DNA from 3 places in the Marinobacter sp. tcs-11 genome. Region 3 is predicted to be linked to each of the others. Evidence: predicted binding sites of a transcription regulator. Region 3 holds the regulator's gene; each other region holds the start of a gene.
The links. Region 3 encodes sigma-54, which starts transcription at its own class of promoters, with help from an activator protein. Its sites were predicted from a motif close to ANTGGCATNNANNTTGCTNT; they were not measured.
Positions count from the first base shown of each region.

Region 1: a site for sigma-54 is predicted at 3,431-3,450, ahead of ARC85_RS13940 (sigma 54-interacting transcriptional regulator). Genes of this name have one in related genera too.
Region 2: a site for sigma-54 is predicted at 1,994-2,013, ahead of glnA (glutamate--ammonia ligase). Genes of this name have one in related genera too.

Region 1 is NZ_LLYU01000013.1:31,962-38,957, forward strand. Features, by position in the region: gene ARC85_RS13930 (acyl-CoA dehydrogenase family protein) at 1-52, shown strand, start outside; gene ARC85_RS13935 (acetyl-CoA C-acyltransferase) at 245-1,426, shown strand; gene ARC85_RS13940 (sigma 54-interacting transcriptional regulator) at 1,483-3,399, opposite strand; gene ARC85_RS13945 (ABC transporter substrate-binding protein) at 3,702-5,123, shown strand; gene ntrB (nitrate ABC transporter permease) at 5,126-5,953, shown strand; gene ARC85_RS13955 (ABC transporter ATP-binding protein) at 6,009-6,917, shown strand; gene cynS (cyanase) at 6,945-6,996, shown strand, end outside.
Region 2 is NZ_LLYU01000009.1:38,899-45,894, forward strand. Features, by position in the region: gene ARC85_RS11645 (DUF4124 domain-containing protein) at 1-259, opposite strand, end outside; gene glnA (glutamate--ammonia ligase) at 456-1,859, opposite strand; gene typA (translational GTPase TypA) at 2,253-4,064, shown strand; gene pip (prolyl aminopeptidase) at 4,184-5,146, shown strand; gene dtd (D-aminoacyl-tRNA deacylase) at 5,254-5,709, shown strand; gene ARC85_RS11670 (porin) at 6,200-6,996, shown strand, end outside.
Region 3 is NZ_LLYU01000005.1:114,372-121,367, reverse strand. Features, by position in the region: gene mgtE (magnesium transporter) at 1-1,133, opposite strand, end outside; gene ARC85_RS07830 (HPr family phosphocarrier protein) at 1,225-1,494, opposite strand; gene rapZ (RNase adapter RapZ) at 1,501-2,385, opposite strand; gene ptsN (PTS IIA-like nitrogen regulatory protein PtsN) at 2,440-2,910, opposite strand; gene hpf (ribosome hibernation promoting factor) at 2,999-3,307, opposite strand; gene ARC85_RS07810 (RNA polymerase factor sigma-54) at 3,381-4,910, opposite strand; gene lptB (LPS export ABC transporter ATP-binding protein) at 5,099-5,824, opposite strand; gene lptA (lipopolysaccharide transport periplasmic protein LptA) at 5,802-6,368, opposite strand; gene lptC (LPS export ABC transporter periplasmic protein LptC) at 6,352-6,951, opposite strand; gene ARC85_RS07790 (KdsC family phosphatase) at 6,948-6,996, opposite strand, start outside.

The DNA.
Region 1 (6,996 bases), on a different contig from region 3:
CACGTCGGAAGTAATGAAGGAAATCATTGCCCGGTCGGTACTCGGAAGATAGTACCTCCTGAATCCAGCGCTAATTCTTTTTGAAGGCGACTGAAATGTATGGGGTTCGAGCAGGGGGATACCTTTCCGGGACCGTCAAAAGCCATGGATGGCTTTTGTCGAGCGTACAGGGATGTATTCACAGCGTGTCTCGGAAAGGTATCCCCCTGATCGAACCTGACTCCCAACATGGAGACCAGATTCAATGAACAACAATGACATCGTTATAGCAGGCTCCGCCCGAACCCCCATGGGCGGAATGATGGGCTCCCTGAGCTCGGTACGTTCACCGGACCTGGGCGCCGTCGCCATAAAGGCCGCCATTGAGCGCTCTGGCCTTCAGCCGGCAGACATCCAGGAAGTGATCATGGGCTGCGTATTGCCCGGCGGTCTGGGCCAGGCACCAGCTCGCCAGGCCTCAAGGGCCTCTGGTATCCCGGACAGCTCAGGTTGTACCACCATCAACAAAATGTGCGGCTCCGGCATGCAGGCCGTCATCATGGCTCACGACCAGATCAAAGCTGGCACCAATAACATCATGATCGCCGGCGGCATGGAAAACATGAGCCAGGCACCGTACCTGTTGCCGAAAGCCCGCGCCGGCATGCGCATGGGCCATGGCCAGGTACTCGACAGCATGTTCCTGGACGGTCTGGAGGATGCCTACGAGGGTGGGCTGATGGGCGTCTTCGCGCAGCGCACGGCTGACAAATTCGACATCACCCGCCAGGCCATGGATGAATTCGCCATCGGCTCCCTGCAGAAATCCCTGGCGGCCATCGAAAACGGCTGGTTCCGGGACGAAATCGTATCGGTAACGGTCCCGGGCCGGGGCGGTGACACCGAAGTGGATACCGATGAACAGCCGGGCAACGCCAAACCGGAGAAAATTCCACATCTCAAACCCGCGTTCGCCAGGGACGGTTCTGTCACCGCCGCCAACTCCAGCTCCATCAGTGATGGAGCTTCCGCGCTGGTACTGGCCTCCGCCGCCGAAGCCGATGCCCGGGGCCTGACCCCGCAGGCCCGCATCGTGGCGCATGCGACTCACGCCCGTTTACCGGCTGAATTCACCCTCGCGCCTATCGGTTCCATCGAAAAGGTGCTGAAGAAAGCAGGCTGGAGTGTGGATGATGTGGATCTGTTCGAGATCAACGAAGCCTTTGCCGTGGTCACCCTGGCTGCGATCAATGAGCTGAAGCTTCCTGCGGAGAAGGTCAACGTGCACGGCGGTGCCTGCGCGCTGGGGCATCCGATCGGCTCGTCCGGCTCCCGGATCATCGTCACCCTGATCAATGCGCTGAAACAGCGTGGGCTTAAGCGTGGTGTAGCCTCGCTCTGCATCGGTGGTGGTGAAGCCACGGCTGTGGCTATTGAGCTGATCTGATCGGCTTATATTCCCTGTAGCCTGTCAGCTCTGGGGCGGCTTGCGGGGTGGCCGGGTTAAAGATCCCGTTCCTGGAATTGTCGCGGTTCGATTTTCAGCTTTTTCAGGCGTGAGGACAGGGTGGTCGGTTTGACACCCAGCAGCGCAGCGGCGCCATCGTCGCCGAACACCCGGCCGCCACTGATTTTCAGGGCTCGTCTCAGGTTGTTTGTCTCAAGCTCCCTGAGTTCGTGCTCTGTCATCAGTTCACCGTCGAAATGCCTGGCTGGCGGCATGGGTTCCAGCGTGTGTCTGGCGGCAGAATCCGGACCCTGCAGGTCCAGATCCAGCCGGCCATCGGCTGTGATTACCTGACGTTCAATAACGTTTTCCAGCTCCCGAACATTGCCTGGCCACGGGTAAGCTTTGAGCGTTTCCACGTCCCGCTCCCGGAGTGCCAGCGGTGGCCGGTTGAATTTCTGGCACGCCCGGTTCAGAAACTCCTGGGCGAGAATGGGAATGTCCTCGATACGTCGGCGCAACGGCACCGACTCAATAGGGAACACATTCAGGCGAAAGTACAGATCCTCCCGGAAGTTTTTGTCCCGGACCTCGGTTTTCAGGTCGCGGTTGGTGGCGGCAATGACACGAACGTCCACGGCTCGGGTGTGGTTTTCCCCCACGCGTTCGAACTGTTGATCCTGCAAGACCCGCAGCAGCTTGCCCTGGAGCTCCAGTGGGATCTCGCCCACTTCATCCAGAAAAAGGGTACCCCCATCGGCGAGCTCGAAGCGACCAACCCGGTCACTGACGGCTCCGGTAAAGGCACCCTTTACATGGCCAAAGAACTCACTCTCAAACAGATCCTTGGGAATCGCTGCGCAGTTTACCCGGATCAGGGGGCGATCCCTCCGGCTGCTTGACTGATGAATGGCCCGGGCAATGAGTTCCTTGCCGGTACCGGATTCCCCGGTGATCAACACGTTGGCATCGGTTGGGGCGACCATTCCGATTCTGCGCACGATGGCTTTGATAGCATCGCTCTGGCCTAAAATTTCGTGAAAGTGGTATTCCGCACTGAGTTCTTCCTGAAGGTAGGCGTTTTCCATTTCCAGGCGGTGTTTCAGGGTTTCCACTTCCTCCAGTGCTTTTTGCAATTCCTTCTGAGTCTCAAGCCGGGCAGAGATATCGCGAAACACCACCACGGCACCAACCGGGTGGCCATTGTCTATAATGGGCGTACTGGTGTATTCCACCGGAAAGCCGGTGCCATCCTTGCGCCAGAACCAGTCCTCGCCAACCCGTTTTACACTGGCGTCCCGAAACGCGGCATAGATAGGGCATTCTTTCAGGGGGAAGATGCTGCCGTCTTCGTGGGAGTGGTGCACCACCCGGTGAATCACCCTTCCCATCAGTTCGTCAATGCGCCAGCCCAGCATGCGTTCCGCTGCCGGGTTGGCAAAGGTCGTCCGTCCCTCGGCATCCACCCCGTAAATGCCTTCGCCCACCGCGTGCAGGATCAACTGGTTTTCCCGCTCCATGTCCTTGAACAGTTCTTCTACCCGCCGCCATTCCAGCAGGCCACCCCGGTGGTAGTGGTTGGCGTCGTGTCGTTCCCGCAAGGTGCGCAGCTGGCGCCGGTCCCGAAGCAGTAGCAGGAGGCTCTGGGATTCGGCTTCACCCACCCGTGAGGAAGAAATCTCCAGCTCCACGTTGCGCCCATCCCGATGCTGCAGGATGAAATCCCGGCTCCAGCCATGACTGCGAAACAGGGTTTCCTCGGTAAAGGCGATGAGCTGAGGCCGCTGGTCGGTGAACAGGTGGGTACAGGGAGTACCAATCAGAGACTGTCTGTCGGTTCCGACCAGCCGCCCCATGGCGCTGTTGGCAGCGATGATGAGATCGCGCCCGGCATCCACCAGCAGCGCCGCCTCCGGCAGGTGGTCAATCCAGCTGGTGGTACTGGTGGATGTTATCGCGGCTTTGATTGTCATCGGGTTGTCCTTTCTCTGGCCTGACAGAGACAGAACAAACCTTGTGCCAACTCTGAAATTTCGTAGTGGAGGCTACGAAATATCGTTAATTACGAAAGTTCGTAATTGGCAGGAAGCACCGAAGAAAAATAAAAGCAATATAAAACAAGGTGTTAAATATTTTTTTGGGGTTGGCACAAACCCTGCGATATCTCCTCCAGAACGTGTTGTCGGCCCGGGAGCAGATTCTCTCCGGGAGCCGAGCCACCACTTTACTGCACCGCAAGAGTGCATAAACGACCCGTACTTCAGGAGAGTGCCCCATGACGACAAAGAGCCTTGGTAATCCGTTTGATGGAGACAAATCGCTGATCCACGCCAAAACCTGTGGCTGCCCGGACTGTAAGCCCGGCCAGGACGCCCCGGCAATTTCGCTGGACCTAAAATCTTCCGTCAGCAGGCAGGATGCATCGGAGGCGCCACTGAATTCAGAAGAGATGATGGACCGAGCCATCGAGAGCGCCGTTGTCCGCTCCGTATTCGGCCACAACGACCACAGCCGCCGCAGCTTCATGAAAATGATGGGTGCGGGCACCGCCGCCGCGCTGCTGGGCAGCGTGTTCCCCATGGACAAGGCCAAGGCTGCGGTTAAGGAATCCCTCGGCAAGCTTGAGAAGACCAAACTGAACGTCGGCTTTGTACCCATTACCTGTGCCACGCCGATCATTATGGCTCACCCCATGGGCTTCTATGAGCGCTACGGCCTGGACGTGACCGTGACCAAGACTGCGGGCTGGGCCGTGGCCCGGGACAAGTCCCTGGCCGGTGAATACGACGCGTCCCATATGCTCACCCCAATGCCCCTGGCCATGACCATGGGTGCCGGTTCCACACCGGAGCCGTTCATCATGCCGGCCGTGGAGAACATCAACGGCCAGGCCATCGTGCTGCACGTGGACCACAAGGACAAACGCGATCCCAAGCAGTGGAAGGGCTTCAAGTTCGGCGTGCCGTTCGAATACTCCATGCACAACTTCCTGCTGCGTTACTACCTGGCCGAGAACGGTATCGACCCGGACAAGGACGTGCAGATCCGAGTGGTTCCGCCACCCGAGATGGTGGCCAACCTGCGTGCCGGTAACCTCGATGGCTACCTGTCACCGGACCCGTTCAACCAGCGTGCCGTGTGGGAGAAGGTGGGCTTCATTCACATGCTTACCAAGGATATCTGGGAAGGTCACCCCTGCTGCGCCTTCGCCTGCAGCCAGCAGTTTGCGACTCAGAATCCGAATACCTATGGAGCCCTGCTGCGCGCCATCATTGATGCCACCCAATACTCCAACAACCCTGAAAACCGAAAGGAAATTTCCGAAGCCATCGCGCCCAAGAACTACCTGAACCAGCCGGTCCCGGTAATACAGCAGGTGCTGACCGGGTACTACGCGGACGGCCTGGGCGAGGTGAAGAATGTGCCGGATCGCATCGATTTCGATCCGTTCCCCTGGCATTCCATGGGTGTGTGGATCCTCACCCAGATGAAGCGCTGGGGCTACATCGAGGGCGACGTGGATTACAAGGGCATCGCCGAGCAGGTCTACCTGGCTGGAGAAACCGGCAAGCTCATGGAGGAGATGGGCTACAGCGCGCCGGACAAGACCTACAAGACCCACATCATCATGGGCAAGACTTTTGATCCGGACAGCGCGGAAGAGTATGCCCGCAGCTTTGCGATCGGGAGGGTGTAACCATGGCTTCCCTGAACATACGGGCGGCGTTGCTGTCGGTGTCGTTCCTGATTGTGGCCCTGGGGCTGTGGGAAATGGCAACCCAGCCGCCGGAAGCCCAGACCGGAATGAGCGAATACGAAATGCTCATGGGTGGCGCTGACCAGGAATCCCGCGTACCGCCCCCATCAGCGGTGATCAAGCTGGCCTGGGCCGAGCTGTCGAATCCGTTCTACGACGCCGGCGCCAACGACAAGGGTATCGGCATCCAGCTGGCCTATTCGGTGTACCGGGTACTTACCGGCTACCTGGCGGCCATGGCCATCGCCTTGCCGCTGGGGTTCCTGATCGGTATGTCTCCGCTGATGTACAAGGCCCTGAACCCCTACATCCAGGTTTTGCGGCCGATTTCGCCGCTGGCCTGGATGCCCCTGGCCCTGTTCATCATCCAGGACTCGGACGCCTCGGCCATCTTCGTGATCTTCATCTGCTCGATCTGGCCGATGCTGCTTAACACCGCCTTTGGTGTGGCCAATGTCCGGCAGGATTGGGTGAATGTGGCCCGAACCCACGAACTGGGGCCGATCAAAACCGCGTTAACCGTGATTCTGCCGGCGGCCGCGCCCACCATCCTGACCGGCATGCGCATCTCCATCGGTATTGCCTGGCTGGTCATCGTGGCGGCGGAAATGCTCGTGGGCGGCACCGGCATTGGCTACTACGTGTGGAACGAGTGGAACAACCTGGATCTGGCCAGTGTGATCTTCTCCATCCTGATGATCGGGGTGGTGGGAATGCTGCTGGACCTGGCCCTGGGCAAGGCCCAGAAACTGGTGGAGTACAAAGAATGAGCGGCCCGGCACCGGCCGCCGATGCCGGCCTCAACCCTCCGAACGGAGACCTGTTATGAGTAAACCATTCCTGGAAGTAGATGGTCTGTCCAAAGTCTATCCGGATGGCCAGGGCGGTGAGCTGACCGTCTTCGAGGATATCCGCTTTGCCCTGGAAAAAGGCGAGTTCGTCTGCATCATCGGCCACTCCGGCTGCGGCAAATCCACCATCCTGAACGTGCTGGCTGGCCTGGACGAAGCCAGCGCCGGCAACGTGGTGATGAACGGCAAGGAAGTAAAGGGCCCGGGCCTGGAGCGCGGCGTGGTGTTTCAGAACTACAGCCTGCTGCCCTGGAAAACCGCCCTGAACAACATCGTATTTGCGGTGAAAGCCCGTTGGCCCGGCTGGTCCAAGGAAAAGGTGAGGGAGCATAGCGAGCGCTACCTGAAAATGGTGGGCCTGGAGCACGCCATGAACCGCAAGCCCTCGCAGCTCTCAGGTGGCATGCGCCAACGGGTGAGCATCGCCCGGGCCTTCGCTACCCAGCCGGAACTCCTGCTGCTGGATGAACCCTTCGGCGCGCTGGATGCCCTTACGCGAGGAGTGATTCAGGATGAACTGGTGAAGATCTGGGAAGAAACCCGCCAGACCGTGTTCATGATCACCCACGATGTCGATGAAGCCATTCTCCTGTCCGACCGCATCTTTCTGATGTCCAACGGCCCCAATGCTCGCATCGCCGAGAGTGTGAAAGTGGACATCCCGCATCCGCGGGCGCGGGCCACCATTTTCCAGAACCCGGCTTACCACAAGACCCGGGACTACCTGGTTGACTTCCTGGTCAACCGAAGCGGCTCGGCCCTGCCGGAACAAGACGGCAGCCCGAAAGTTGTCGAGCCTGCCAAAGGTATCGCTCAGCCGGAACCGGCGGCGGCCGAACCTGAAACCAAATCCGAAACTGCCGCTCGTGCGGTGAATGCCTGACGTAAAAAATGAAGAGAGGAACCAACCATGATGAACAAAGAACTGATGACCGCAAAAATCCTTGAAGCCAAAGTTGCCA
Region 2 (6,996 bases), on a different contig from region 3:
GATACTGGAATGAGACAGCCTGGTAGGCTGCGCCCTCACGTTCCACCCGCTCGCGGAGTTGTTCGGGTTCCTGAACCGCTTCCGGCTTGGGCAGGGTGATGGTGGTCACGGGCTTCACCTGGACTTCTTCACCGCCTTCCATGGGTTCGTCGGAAAAGCTGACGTTGCCATAGGCGTCAACGTGGCGGTAGACCTCGCTATGTGCTGTGGTCGAAGCCAGCATCAGCAGGCCAGCGGCGAGTACGAACGGTGCTTTCATGGCGGTAACCTGTGGTAATGAACTGCTTTGATTATCGATTGCGGGCAAGGTCATTTCAATGTTGTGGCCTGCTTCCTTGGTTACATATCGTTAAGGGCGTGGGTCTTGGTTCAGAACTGGGATTGAGGCCACAAAAAAGCCCCGCGCGGGGCGGGGCTTATGGCCTGCATAGTCTGCACCGAATTGGTGCGGAGCTTTAGCAGGAGTAGTACAGATCGAACTCGACCGGGTGAGTGGTCATGTTCAGACGCTCGACTTCGCCACGCTTCAGGTCGATGTAGCCTTTGATCATGTCTTCGGTGAACACACCGCCACGGGTCAGGAACTCGTGGTCTGCTTGCAGGCAGTCCAGGGCCTCGGACAGAGTCTCGGCAACCTTCGGAATGTTCAGGGCTTCTTCCTTCGGCAGGTCATACAGATCCTTGTCCATGGCATCGCCAGGGTGGATCTTGTTCTGGATACCGTCCAGGCCGGCCATCATCAGGGCGGCAAAGGCCAGATACGGGTTAGCGGCCGGATCCGGGAAGCGCACTTCAATACGACGAGCTTTCGGGCTGTTCACGTACGGAATACGGATGGAGGCAGAACGGTTACGGGCAGAGTAGGCCAGCATAACCGGTGCTTCATAGCCCGGAACCAGGCGCTTGTAGCTGTTGGTGGCCGGGTTGGTGAAGGCGTTGATGGCCTTGGCATGCTTGATCACACCGCCGATGTAGTACAGGGCTGCTTCGCTCAGGCCCGCGTAGCTGTCGCCGGCAAACAGGTTCTTGCCGTCTTTGCTCAGGGACATATGAACGTGCATACCGGAGCCGTTGTCACCCACAACCGGCTTGGGCATGAAGGTGGCGGTCTTGCCGTAGGCGTGAGCTACGTTGTGCACGCAGTACTTCAGGATCTGAACTTCGTCTGCCTTGCGGGTCAGGGTGTTGGCGCCAACACCGATTTCACACTGGCCAGCGGTGCCCACTTCGTGGTGGTGAACTTCAATTTCCAGGCCCATGGATTCCATGGCGGCACACATGGCGCCACGCAGGTCGTGCAGGCTGTCGACCGGCGGAACCGGGAAGTAGCCGCCTTTTACGCCCGGGCGATGGCCAATGTTGTTGCGGTCGAAGTCTTCGCCGGAAACCCACGCGGCTTCTTCAGAATGGATGTGGTAAGAAGCGCCTTGCATGTCCACGTTCCATTTGACGGAATCAAACACGAAGAACTCAGGCTCCGGGCCGAACAGAGCGCCATCAGCGATGCCGGTGGACTTCAGGTATTCTTCGGCGCGACGGGCAACAGAGCGGGGGTCGCGCTCATAACCCTGCATGGTAGAAGGCTCTACAATGTTGCAGGTGATGTTGACCGTGGTTTCTTCGGTAAACGGGTCCAGAACGGCGGTTTCGTCGTCGGGCATCAGGATCATGTCGGATTCGTTGATGCCTTTCCAGCCGGCAATGGAGGAGCCGTCGAACATCTTGCCGTCAGCGAAAAAGTCTTCGTCCGCCTCGGTGGCGGGCAGGGTCACGTGCTGCTCTTTACCACGGCTGTCGGTGAAACGCAGGTCAATCCACTTGACTTCGTGTTCTTTGATCAAATCAATCGTCTTGGACATTGTGCATGCTCCGTAAGGTTTTACATGTTCGTTGTGCCGGATCGTTCAGTGTTCTGAGGCCCGATCTTTTTTCAGGTCAGGGAAGCTTACCAGAAGCTTGCGGCCCTTACCCTCACTATGCGGCTGCTTTGGGATAAGCAATCGGCTTGCCAGTTTTTGACGGCTGCGCCAGAACGGCGCAGCGACAAGGCTTTCGGGCTAATGTGGCGCAGCTCCTTGGTCGAAGACGGCGCCTATTGCATCACCGTGGTGCACCATAGTGGTGCAAGTTCTCTAATAACGCATAATTATGGTGCAAGCCCAGATTGGTTACATATTAGGCACTAATCTTCATATTATCGCCATGGACTTTTCGATATACTGCGCGCCGCTAATTTCTGCAGGATACCCGTTGTGATTGATAAGCTTAGAAACGTCGCCATCATTGCCCACGTTGACCATGGCAAGACCACCCTGGTTGACCAGCTGCTGCGCCAGTCTGGCACGCTGGACCGGAAAGAGCTCGAAAACGAGCGCGTAATGGACTCCAACGACCAGGAAAAAGAACGTGGCATTACCATTCTGGCAAAAAACACTGCTCTAAAATGGAAAGACTACGACATCAATATCGTAGACACCCCGGGCCACGCTGACTTTGGTGGTGAAGTAGAGCGTGTAATGAGTATGGTGGACAGTGTGCTGCTGGTGGTGGATTCCATCGACGGCCCCATGCCGCAAACCCGTTTCGTGACTCAGAAAGCTTTCGCAGCGGGCCTGAACCCGATTGTGGTCGTGAACAAAATTGACCGTCCGGGTGCCCGCCCGGATTGGGTGGTGGATCAGGTGTTTGACCTGTTCGACAACCTTGGTGCCACCGATGAACAGCTCGACTTCCCGATAGTCTATGCCAGTGCGCTGAACGGCATCGCCGGCATGGATCATGAGAATCTGGACGACAACATGGACGCTGTGTTCCAGGCCATTGTTGATCATGTGCCAGCGCCTTCGGTTGATCTGGATGGCCCGTTCCAGATGCAGATCTCCCAGCTGGACTACAACAGCTTCCTGGGTGTCATCGGTATCGGCCGAATCATGCGTGGTAAGGTAAAGACCAACACCCCGGTGGTGGCTATCGGTGCCGACGGCAAGAAGCGTAACGGTCGTATCCTGAAGATCATGGGCCATTCCGGCCTGCAGCGTGTGGAAGTTGAAGAAGCCCAGGCTGGCGATATTGTGTGTGTGAGTGGCCTGGACCAGCTGTATATTTCCGATACCCTGTGTGATCCCTCTAACGTTGAAGCGCTGCCGGCGCTGACCGTAGACGAGCCCACCGTATCCATGACCTTCCAGGTGAACGATTCCCCGTTCGCCGGTAAAGAAGGCAAGTATGTAACCAGCCGTAATATCAAAGAGCGTCTGGAAAAAGAGCTGCTGCACAACGTGGCGTTGCGGGTTGAAGAAGGCGATTCTGCCGACAAGTTCAAGGTGTCCGGTCGTGGTGAGCTGCACCTGTCGGTTCTGATCGAGAACATGCGCCGCGAAAACTTCGAGCTGGCCGTAGGCCGTCCGGAGGTGGTGATCAAGGAAGTCGACGGCGAGAAGCAAGAACCGTATGAAAACGTGATCATCGACATCGAAGAGCAGCATCAGGGCCCGATTATGGAGCAGATGGGCCTGCGCAAGGGTGACATGACCAACATGATCCCGGACGGTAAGGGCCGTATCCGCCTGGAATACACCATTCCGGCCCGTGGCCTGATCGGTTTCCGGAACACCTTCCTGACCATGACCTCCGGTACCGGCATCCTGACCTCCACCTTCAGCCACTACGGCCCGGTGAAAATGGGTGACGTAACCAGCCGTCAGAACGGCGTTATCGTTTCCATGGCGACCGGTACCGCGCTGACCTACTCGCTGGAAACCCTGCAGAGCCGGGGCAAGCTGTTCCTGGACCCGGGCCAGGAAATCTACGAAGGCCAGCTGTGTGGTATCCATAGCCGCGACAACGACCTGGTGGTTAACCCCACCAAGGGCAAGAAGCTGGACAACATGCGTGCCTCTGGTAAAGACGAAGTGATCGGCCTGGTGCCGCCCATCAAGTTCACTCTTGAGCAGGCGCTGGAGTTTATCGACGACGACGAACTGGTTGAGGTAACGCCCAAGTCCATTCGTCTGCGCAAAAAGCTCCTGACCGAAAACGAGCGTAAGCGCGCTAACAAGAAGTAACTCTTCCGGGGCCAGGAAATCGTTGTGAGGCAGTAAACGCTTCCGTCTGTTTTCCTGGCCCCTGTATTTTCCTCGCCTGTCTCAGCTAGACTGCCGTTATCCCCGAAACGGAGTTTTTCATGCTGACCCTCTATCCTGAAATCGAGCCTTACGCCCGCCACCGACTGGCGGTGGATCATCCCCATGAGCTGTACCTCGAGGAATCCGGCAATCCGGACGGAATTCCGGTGATTGTCGTTCATGGCGGGCCGGGTGGCGGTTGTGAGGATTACCACCGGCGCTTTTTCGATGCTGAGCGTTTCCGGATTATTTTGCTGGATCAGAGAGGTGCCGGAAGATCGACCCCGTTGGCCGAGCTGGAGGGTAACAGCACAGACAAACTGGTTGAGGATCTTGAGGCGGTTCGGCATTTTCTCGGCATTGATCGCTGGTTGCTGTTCGGGGGAAGCTGGGGATCGACGCTAAGTCTGGTTTATGCCGAGACCCACCCTGACCGGGTTCTGGGGTTGGTGTTGCGGGGTATCTTTCTGTGTCGGCCCCGGGATATTCACTGGTTTTATCAGGACGGCGCCAGCCGGGTATTCCCGGATTACTGGCAGGATTACCTTGCCCAGATTCCGGAGGTGGAACGGAATGATATGGTGTCGGCCTACTACCGGCGCCTGACCAGTGCCAATGAGCTGGAACAGATTCAGGCCGCCAAAGCCTGGTCCATCTGGGAAGGTCGGTGCGCCACTCTGCATCCCAATCCCAAGGTGGTGGAGCATTTTGGCCATCCCCATGTGGCCATCGCGCTGGCTCGTATCGAATGCCACTATTTCATGAATCATGCATTCCTTGAGCCCGATCAGATTGTGCGTGATGCCTCGCGGCTAAAGGACATTCCGGGCGTGATTGTTCACGGCCGTTATGACATGGTTTGCCCGCTGGATAATGCCCTGGCGCTGAGCAAGGCCTGGCCGGAGGCGGAGCTTCAGATTATCCGTGATGCTGGCCACTCCGCCTCCGAGCCGGCGATTGTGGATGCCCTGATGCGGGGCGTTGAGAATGTGGTTGCCAGAAGTCTTCCCACTGCTGGCTGAGAATGCGACCTTTTATTGATCTGACGGGGTTGCGGTGGTCTTGCGGGCTCTATACACTTTTCGCGTTTCAGAAATTTAACCCTCGGTGTTAACGCTCAAGGGAATGAATGAAAGGACTGATCCAGCGCGTTTCGGAAGCCAGTGTAGCCGTGGATGGTGAAACGATTGCCCGTATTGGTCCCGGGTTGCTCTTGCTCCTAGGCGTAGAAAGGAACGATACACTGAATGAGGCAAAGGAACTGTGCCGAAAAATCCTCTCCTATCGGGTTTTCCCCGATGAGCAGGGCCGGATGAACGTGAATGTTCAGGATGCCGGTGGCTCATTACTTGTAGTCCCTCAGTTTACGCTTGCTGCTGACACGTCCTCTGGCACGCGCCCGGGTTTTTCCCTGGCGGCCGCACCGGAGCTGGCGAACCGGCTTTATGGTGACTTTGTGGCTGAAGCAAGTGGCCAGCTAGGCGTCGAGCGTGTAGGTAAGGGGAAGTTTGGTGCAGATATGAAAGTGGCACTGATCAATGATGGCCCGGTTACCTTTATGTTGGAGTCTGCCCGGAGAGGGTAGTGCACAAAAATGTGACGCAGTTGCCAACAGTGCCTCACGAAAGTGCGTGATTTGGGGTATTGTTTTGTGGCCTCAGAATGTGAAGGTCTCGGTTGGAAGGTAACCGGTTGTTTTGTGGATTTTTTTGGTTATCTGGCCCTGAATTTGTTGTGGAAACGGGAGAGGTTGTTAGTCCAGGCTGATCTAACGACAAAGGTTACGAATGCAAATGGGGCTAAAAAATGGCCATTAAAAATTTGCAAAAAATGGAACATTGTATTAAGGCAGGTTCATCACGCAGAGCTTTAATAAAGCTGTGTAAGTGGTTGAGATCTAAGGCAAGCGTGCTTGTCTTATAAAAAGAAGAAAAGCTGTTCCCACAGGAATGACAGGGGCAGTCAGATACCCGGCAGGCAGAGCCAAGCGTTGTGCCGGCCAATAAAAATCGGGATTTAGACCCGTCGAAAACCTGAGTTAACTCAAAAAGGAAGACGCAACATGAAAAAAAACGATTCTTGCTTCTGCTATTGCAGCTGCAACCTTCTCTGGCGCTGCGCTGGCAGAGCCTACTCTGTCTGCTTCCGAGCTGGCGGCGAAGATGGATTCCATGCCGACTGTTTACGGTAACATTCAGTACGTCGTTAAACACACCAACGTAGATGGTGGTGGTTCTGCAGTTGAGCATGCAGACAACGGTTCTACTCTGGGTGTTAAGCACGATCACGAGATTGCACCTGGCATCACCGGCTTCTTCAAGCTTGAGCTTGAAGGTATCAACGCTGACGATAAAGGCAGCAGCAGTGGTATTGACAATCTGGACGAGGCGTACGTCGGTGTTAAAGGCGACAGCTTTGGCCAGGTTTGGGTTGGTTCCGACGATTCAGTATACGAGAGCGCCATCGTAAAGATTGGCAACTTCCATGAAGTTGGTTCTGACATCTTCGGCAACTACTCCACAGGTGAAGGTGATCTGGTTCAGTATATGTCCCCGTCCTTCGGTGGTTTGACTTTGGCTGCTGCTGTACAGGTTAATGGTGACAATGATACCAAGGGCGGCAACGACAAGTCTTATCCTTACCAGTTGGTTGCAACTTACTCGGTCGATGCGCTTGAAATCTCCGCAGGTGTTGATTCAAATGACGGTGGTAGTGCGTCCGACAACAACGAAAACAGTTATGGCTTGAACGTTACTTACAATGCTGGTGACTTTAGCCTGATTGGCGAGTATCAGGCCCGTAAAGACGTCAATGACATCATTGGTGTGATGGGCGTCTACACCATGGGCAAGAATCAGTTCGCCCTTTCCTA
Region 3 (6,996 bases):
ACCACCACCGCCCACAGCAGGCCGTTCAGCACTCCGGACAGAAACTCACGGTTCAGCAGCCAGCCCACGTTGGCGCCGCTGATCTGGCCAACGGCCATGCCCCGGATTACCAGGGTCAGAGTCTGGCTACCGGCAATGCCGCCCATGCTGGCCACAATTGGCATCAGTACGGCCAGTGCAACGACTTTGGCAATAGTGTCTTCAAACAGTCCAATCACGGCCGATGCGGTAAAGGCCGTGATCAGATTAATGCCCAGCCAGACCGCGCGCCGGCGGGTGGTCTTCATCACCGGGGCAAAGGTGTCCTCGTCTTCATCCAGACCAGCCATACTCATCAGGGAATGGTCTGCGTCCTCACGGATAACGTCGACCACGTCATCGATGGTGATCCGGCCCAGCAGCTTGTTGGTCTCATCCACCACAGGGGCAGAAATCAGGTCGTAGCGTTCGAACAGAGTGGCGACCTTGGTATCGGACAGCGACACGGGAATGGGTTCAATGTCTGTGTCCATCACTTCCCGAACGGTAGCCGCGGGATTGGATACCAGCATCCGGGTAATGGGCAGCATGCCGATAAACTCGTCCCGACGGCTGACCACAATCAGGCTGTCGGTCATCGGGGGCAGGCTGCGGTGACGGCGCAGGTAGCGCAACACAACGTCGATGCTGATGTCCGGCCGCACCGTGATGGTGTCGGTGTTCATCAGGCCGCCAGCAGTGTCCTCCGGGTAAGCGAGGACTTCCTCTACCCGCTGACGGTCTTGCTCGTCCATGGTGTCCAGGACTTCCTGGATCACCGTGTCCGGCAATTGCTGAAGCAAGTCGGCCAGGTCATCCGACTCGAAATCTTCCAGAATGTCCGCCAGCTCCTGCGCGTTCAGCTGGCTCAGGAAGTAGCTACGAATATCGTCGCCAAGGTACTGGAGGACTTCCCCTTCCAGCTGCTTGTCGACCAGGTTCCAGAGCAGGGCCCGTTGGCGTGGTGGCGAGGATTCCAGAAGGTGAGCAATATCGCTGGGGCTCAGACCGCCATTCAGAATGCGGGCCACCTGCTTGAGGGCACCACTGTCCAGCGCTTCACTGAGTGAGCGAAGGCGTTGGCGGGCCTGGCTTTTTTCCAGAATGTCGGTCATTGAACCACCTGCGATCAGAAAACCTTTGCATTATAGCGGAGTTAGGTGGCACACGTGAGAAAGGATTGTAGGTGAATGACGAAACCGGAGGTTATTCCCCTTCACCAAAATAATCGTTGATCAGGGCAGCCAGCGCGTCGATGGCATCCTGTTCGTCCGGGCCATCGGCAACCAGTTCCACTTCGGTGCCCTGGCTGGCGGCCAGCATCATCACCTGCATGATGTTCTTGGCGTCTACGTCCCGGCCTTTGCCGCGGATTCGCACCTTGCTGTCAAAGTCTGATGCGGTGGCCACAAGCTTCGCCGTGGCCCGCGCATGCAGGCCGAGTTTGTTGATGATGGTGATGGGGCGGCAAATCATAGGCGCTCAGATTTCTCCCCGGGCTTGAAGGTGTGGCAGTTCGGTGTGGCGCACCTGCACATTGCGGTAATTGTCGCGGAAATAGCGTCCGAGCTGCTCACACACATAAACGGAGCGGTGCTGGCCACCGGTGCAACCGATGGAAATGGTCATGTAGCTACGATTGCTGTCGGCAAACGAGGGCAGCCAGGTATTCAGGAAGCCCGTGACGTCATCCACCATCTGACGTGTCAGCGGTTCCCGTTCAAGAAATTCGATGACCGGCTGATCAACGCCGGTGTGCTTGCGCAGGCTGGTGTCCCAGTATGGATTGGGCAGGCAGCGGACGTCGAAGACGTAGTCTGAATCCACCGGCACGCCATGTTTGAAGCCAAAGGACTGGAACAGCAGTGCCAGTTCCTGATCCTTGCGGCCGGCCACGCGCTGCTTGATCATGTCGCGTAGCTCATACATGGAGAGCCCGGTCGTGTTGACGTAAAGATCGGCCAGCTTTGACAGGGGTTCCAGTAATTGCTTTTCGTTGGTGATTGCCTCCCGCAGAGACGTCTTGTCATCGCTCAGCGGATGCTTGCGGCGGGTTGCGTGAAAGCGCTGCAGCAGTGACTGTTCGTCGGCATCCAGGAATATGATTTCAACCTCGACACCGGTCTGCTTCAGTTGCTGGTAGATGGTTTCAAAATTGGCCAGCTCGGCGGACAGGTTACGGGCATCAATACTCACGGCCATTTTTTTCAGCCGGCCGGGCGCTTCCTGGGTGGCCGCCTCTCGGGTCAGCGGGAACAGCAAGCCAATGGGCAGGTTGTCGATGCAGTAGAATCCCAGGTCTTCCAGCACATGCAGAGCCGTACTCTTGCCGGAACCGGATCGGCCACTGACGATAATCAGCTTCATGGGACTGTTTCTCCTTCAATCTGCCTGGCAGCCTGTCCAGATATCAGGCTGATCTCAGTGATTACTCTCCGCCATACGCTGGTAAAGGTTCGCGGCATCTTCACACTGGCGCAGCCGGGCGCAGAAGGTGCTGTCATTGAAGCGCTCCGCCAGCTGGCTCAGTAACTCCAGGTGTTCACTGGTGGCTTCTTTGGGGACGATCAGTGCAAACACCAGATCTACCGGCTGGTTATCGATAGCATCAAAGTCTACCGGCTCCTCCAGAGTCATCAGCACGCCGATGACCCGGTCCAGGCCTTCCAGTCGGCAGTGGGGGATGGCAATACCCTCGCCGATACCGGTGCTACCCAGCCGTTCGCGGGAGACCAGATTGTTGAAGATCTGGGTGTCGCTGAGGATTTCATCCTGAAAGTGAATCCGTTCAGCGATGAACTCCAGCACACGTTTCTTGCTTGAGGCCGGCACCTTACACAGGGTCAGTTCAGGGGCAAGAATATTGTCGATGGTCAGGGATGGCTCGCTCATGGATCGACTGCATGTCCGTAAAAAAAAGGCTGCGGCCGGTTAGCCCCGCCGCAGCTCGTTTCATGAAACACCCGGTAAGGTTCGCGCTTCAGCGACCGCCGTTACCGTGCATCCGGTCTACGTTCTTTTCCTTGTGCTTGAGGATCTGACGGTCCAGCTTGTCGACCAGAGCGTCGATTGCGGCGTACATGTCCTCATTTTCTGCCTTTGCGTGAATCTCACCACCAATCACGTGCAGCGTGGCTTCCGCCATCTGGCGCACCTTCTCGACCTCCAGGGTGACCTGGCAGTTACTGATATGGTCGAAGTGACGCTCCAGCTTCTCGAACTTGGTGTTGACGTAATCCTTCAGAGCGGGAGTCAGTTCTACGTGATGGCCTGAAATGTTGAGTTGCATAGGCGTCTCCTGTTGTCATACTGCCGGCGTGCTTGCCGGCTTGCATGCCAGTGCATCTTGCACCGGCGAAAGTTTAAACCAGGCGTTTTCGTTCGTTCGAGGGAGGAATATGCATGGCCTCCCGGTATTTGGCGACGGTACGCCGCGCCACGTTGATTCCCTGTTCCCCTAGCATGGCTGCAATTTTGCTATCGCTCAATGGCTTTTTCGGGGTTTCCTCGGCAATCAGCTTCTTGATCATCGCCCGGATGGCTGTAGACGAGCATTCGCCGCCCTCGGCGGTGCTGACGTGGCTGGAGAAAAAGTACTTCAGCTCGAAAATACCGCGGGGCGTGTGCATGTACTTCTGGGTGGTAACCCGGGAAATCGTGGACTCGTGCATTTCCACCGCCTGGGCAATGTCAGACAGGATCAGAGGCTTCATGGCTTCTTCGCCCTGATCCAGGAACCCTTGCTGGTGTTCAACGATGCGGGTGGCCACTTTCAGCAGGGTTTCATTCCGGCTTTGCAGGCTCTTGATAAACCATTTCGCTTCTTGCAGCTGGTCGCGCAGGTAGGTGTTATCGGCACTGCTGTCAGCCCGGCGGATCAGTGACGCGTAGCTGGCATTCACCCGGATACGCGGAGCGATTTCCGGGTTGAGTTCAACCCGCCATCGGCCTTCGTGTTTGCGTACGATGACGTCCGGGATAACGTAATCCGGTTCGGCCCGGTCCACGACATCGCCAGGGCGCGGGTTCAGGCTGGTGATCAGGGCCAGTACCTGTTTCAGCTGGTCTTCCTTGAGCCGGCTGCGGCGCAACAGCTGTGCGTAGTCCCGGTTGCCAAGCAGATGCAGGAACTGGGTAACCACCAGTCTCGCCTGGCGCAGCCAGGGGGTATCCGGTGGCAGCTGGTTGAGCTGAATCAGCAGGCATTCCTGGAGATCCCGAGCGAACACGCCGGGCGGGTCGAAGTGTTGCAGGCGGTGGAGTACCGCTTCCACTTCGTCCAGTTCCAACGGGTCTTCTTCGGTTTCGTCCAGCAGGCCTGCGTGAATGTCCTCAATGTCAGACGTCAGGTAGCCGCGTTCATCCACAGCATCCAGCAGTGCGTGGGCAATGGCCTGATCCCGCTCGCTCAGAGGCGTCAGGTTCAGCTGCCACTCGAGGTGATCCTGCAGGGTTTCGGTAGGCGAGTTCCGGGTTTCGAAATCCGATTCGTGCTCGTCTTCGCCTTTGCTGGCCGGAGCCGGGGCAGACTGGTAGATGTCGTCCCAGGCGGTATCCACTGGCAGATCATCGGGAATGTTGTCCGGAATATCGTTCTCGGACGACCAGTCAGGGCCGTTCTCGGTTTCGTCCCAGTCCGGGCTCGCGTCCTGGTGGCTGTCGTCCTGGTTGGCCTCAGAGCTGGAAGCGTCACTGTGCTCGTGCTCTTCGTGCTCGTCGCCTTCCGCGTGCTCATCGTCCTCTGAGGTTTCCAGCATGGGGTTGGATTCCAGCGCCTGCTGGATTTCCTGCTGGAGATCGAGGGTAGAAAGCTGTAGCAGGCGTATGGCCTGCTGCAGCTGGGGCGTCATGGTCAGACTCTGGCCCAGCTTAAGCTGTAATGAGGCTTTCATAACCATGGCTCAAGATCCATAACTCATGGGCATCCCGGTTGTTGCTTTGCCGGCGCACAGGCCGAAAAAAATGTTGTACGCTGGTTACTTGCCATTGTCTGTGAACAGTATAAGCAAGTTTTTTGCCGAGTTTACTTGCTACAGATCATCAAAACAATCAGACCTCGGATAAACCCTGTTTTATCAGGTCAGAGCCGGAACTCATCACCCAGATACACTTCTTTCACCTGCTGGTTTGCCAGAATGGCTTCGGCATTGCCGGAGGCGATGATGTGGCCGCCGGAAACGATGTAGGCATTCTCGCAGATGTCGAGGGTTTCCCGAACGTTATGGTCGGTAATCAACACGCCAATACCTTTATCCCGCAGGTGCCGGATAATGTGCTTGATGTCACTGACGGAGATAGGGTCTACGCCCGCGAAGGGTTCGTCCAGCAGGATAAACGCAGGCTCCATGGCCAGCGCCCGGGCGATTTCAACCCTGCGGCGTTCGCCTCCGGATAGCGCCATACCCACGCTGTCTCGGATGTGAGTAATATGAAACTCTTCCAGCAACTCTTCCAGCTTGGCTTCCCGTTCCGCCCGACTCATGCCTTTGCGGGTTTCGAGGATGGCCATGATGTTGTCCCGCACGGTCAGTTTGCGAAACACGGAGGCCTCCTGGGGCAGGTAACCGATGCCCTTGCGGGCGCGCCCATGCATTGGCAGCGGGGTGATGTCCTGGGTGTCGATGGTGATCCGGCCGTGATCCGCAGGCACCAGGCCCACGATCATGTAGAAGCAGGTGGTCTTGCCGGCGCCGTTGGGGCCGAGCAGGCCGACAATCTCGCCGGAGCGAATTTCCAGAGAAACGTCCAGCACCACTTTTTTCTGCTTGTAGCTTTTTGCCAGATTACTGGCCCTGAGAACTGCCATCCGAACCTTTCCCGTCACTGGATTGAGCTGAATTACGAGGCTGAATCACCATTTCCACCCGGCCGGAGCCGCCGTCGGATGGCGTGCCGCCTTCCGCAGTAACAACGCGGCGAACGGTGTCGTAGTGGATGACGTCGCCCCGGAATACGTTGCCGTCTTGTTCAATAACGGCCTGGCGTTCAAAAATAACCAGGTTTTCATCGCCAGACCAGGTGATGTTCAGGGCCTTGGCATCGGTCGTGCCTTCGCCTTCCTGGCCGGGTTGCCGGTAATGGGCGGGGTTGCCGGCGGCTTCAATCCGGCTGACACCCTGTTGGTTGCGGTAAAGTACCACCCGATCCGCGTCCAGCCGGGTTTCGCCCTGAATCAGTTCGACAGCGCCGGTGTAAACGGCCGTTCCGGCGCTTTCATCCAGACGGGCCGAATCTGCACTGACCTTTATGGGGATATCGGAATCCAGGTTGAATGCCGATGCCGGGCCGGCCAGCAATGCCATGGCCAGAATCGCTGGCCGGCAGAAAGATCGTTTACCTGACGGTTTCATATTGTCCCTCTACCCGGGAGTTGAGTTCGAGAATGCGTTCGTTGATCCAGGCTTTCATACCGGTGGAGCGGGTGACGCCAAAAGGCTCGGTGATGGTCACCGGCTGGTCGGTGTAGACGGTGCCGTTGCTGTTGTCCAGGGTCAGTGCCTCGGTCTCCAGAACGGCTTCGCGGCCTTCGGCCTGTCGGGTCAATCGGACGTTCCCCGTAAGTTCCAGCTTTTCATTGTTCTGCTGAAGGCTACCTTCATTGGACTCGACGAGCCAAGGGTCGGGGCTGCCCTCACTGAAAAGCCGGGCTCTCGGCGTATCCAGATGAGCCGTGCCGGTTGCTTCAAACTGCTCAATTCTGGGGCTTTTGAGATCAATCTGGAGGTTCCCTTGCTCATCCCAGGCGCGGTATTGTCCGCCGATCACAAAGCCGTCGGGCTCTGCGGGCCCCCGTAGCTCGCTGGCGGCATTCCGCGAACTGACAGGTTCGTCACTTTGCCACAGCAGAAAAACGGTTGCTGTTACGGTGGCGGCAAGGGCCAGAGCTGTAATCCGCCGTTTGCCACGATCGCCGAAAAGCCGCTCGGTGATCATGCTGGCTCGTCCAGATAGGGGGCAAGAGTGTTGTCCAGGTGCCCT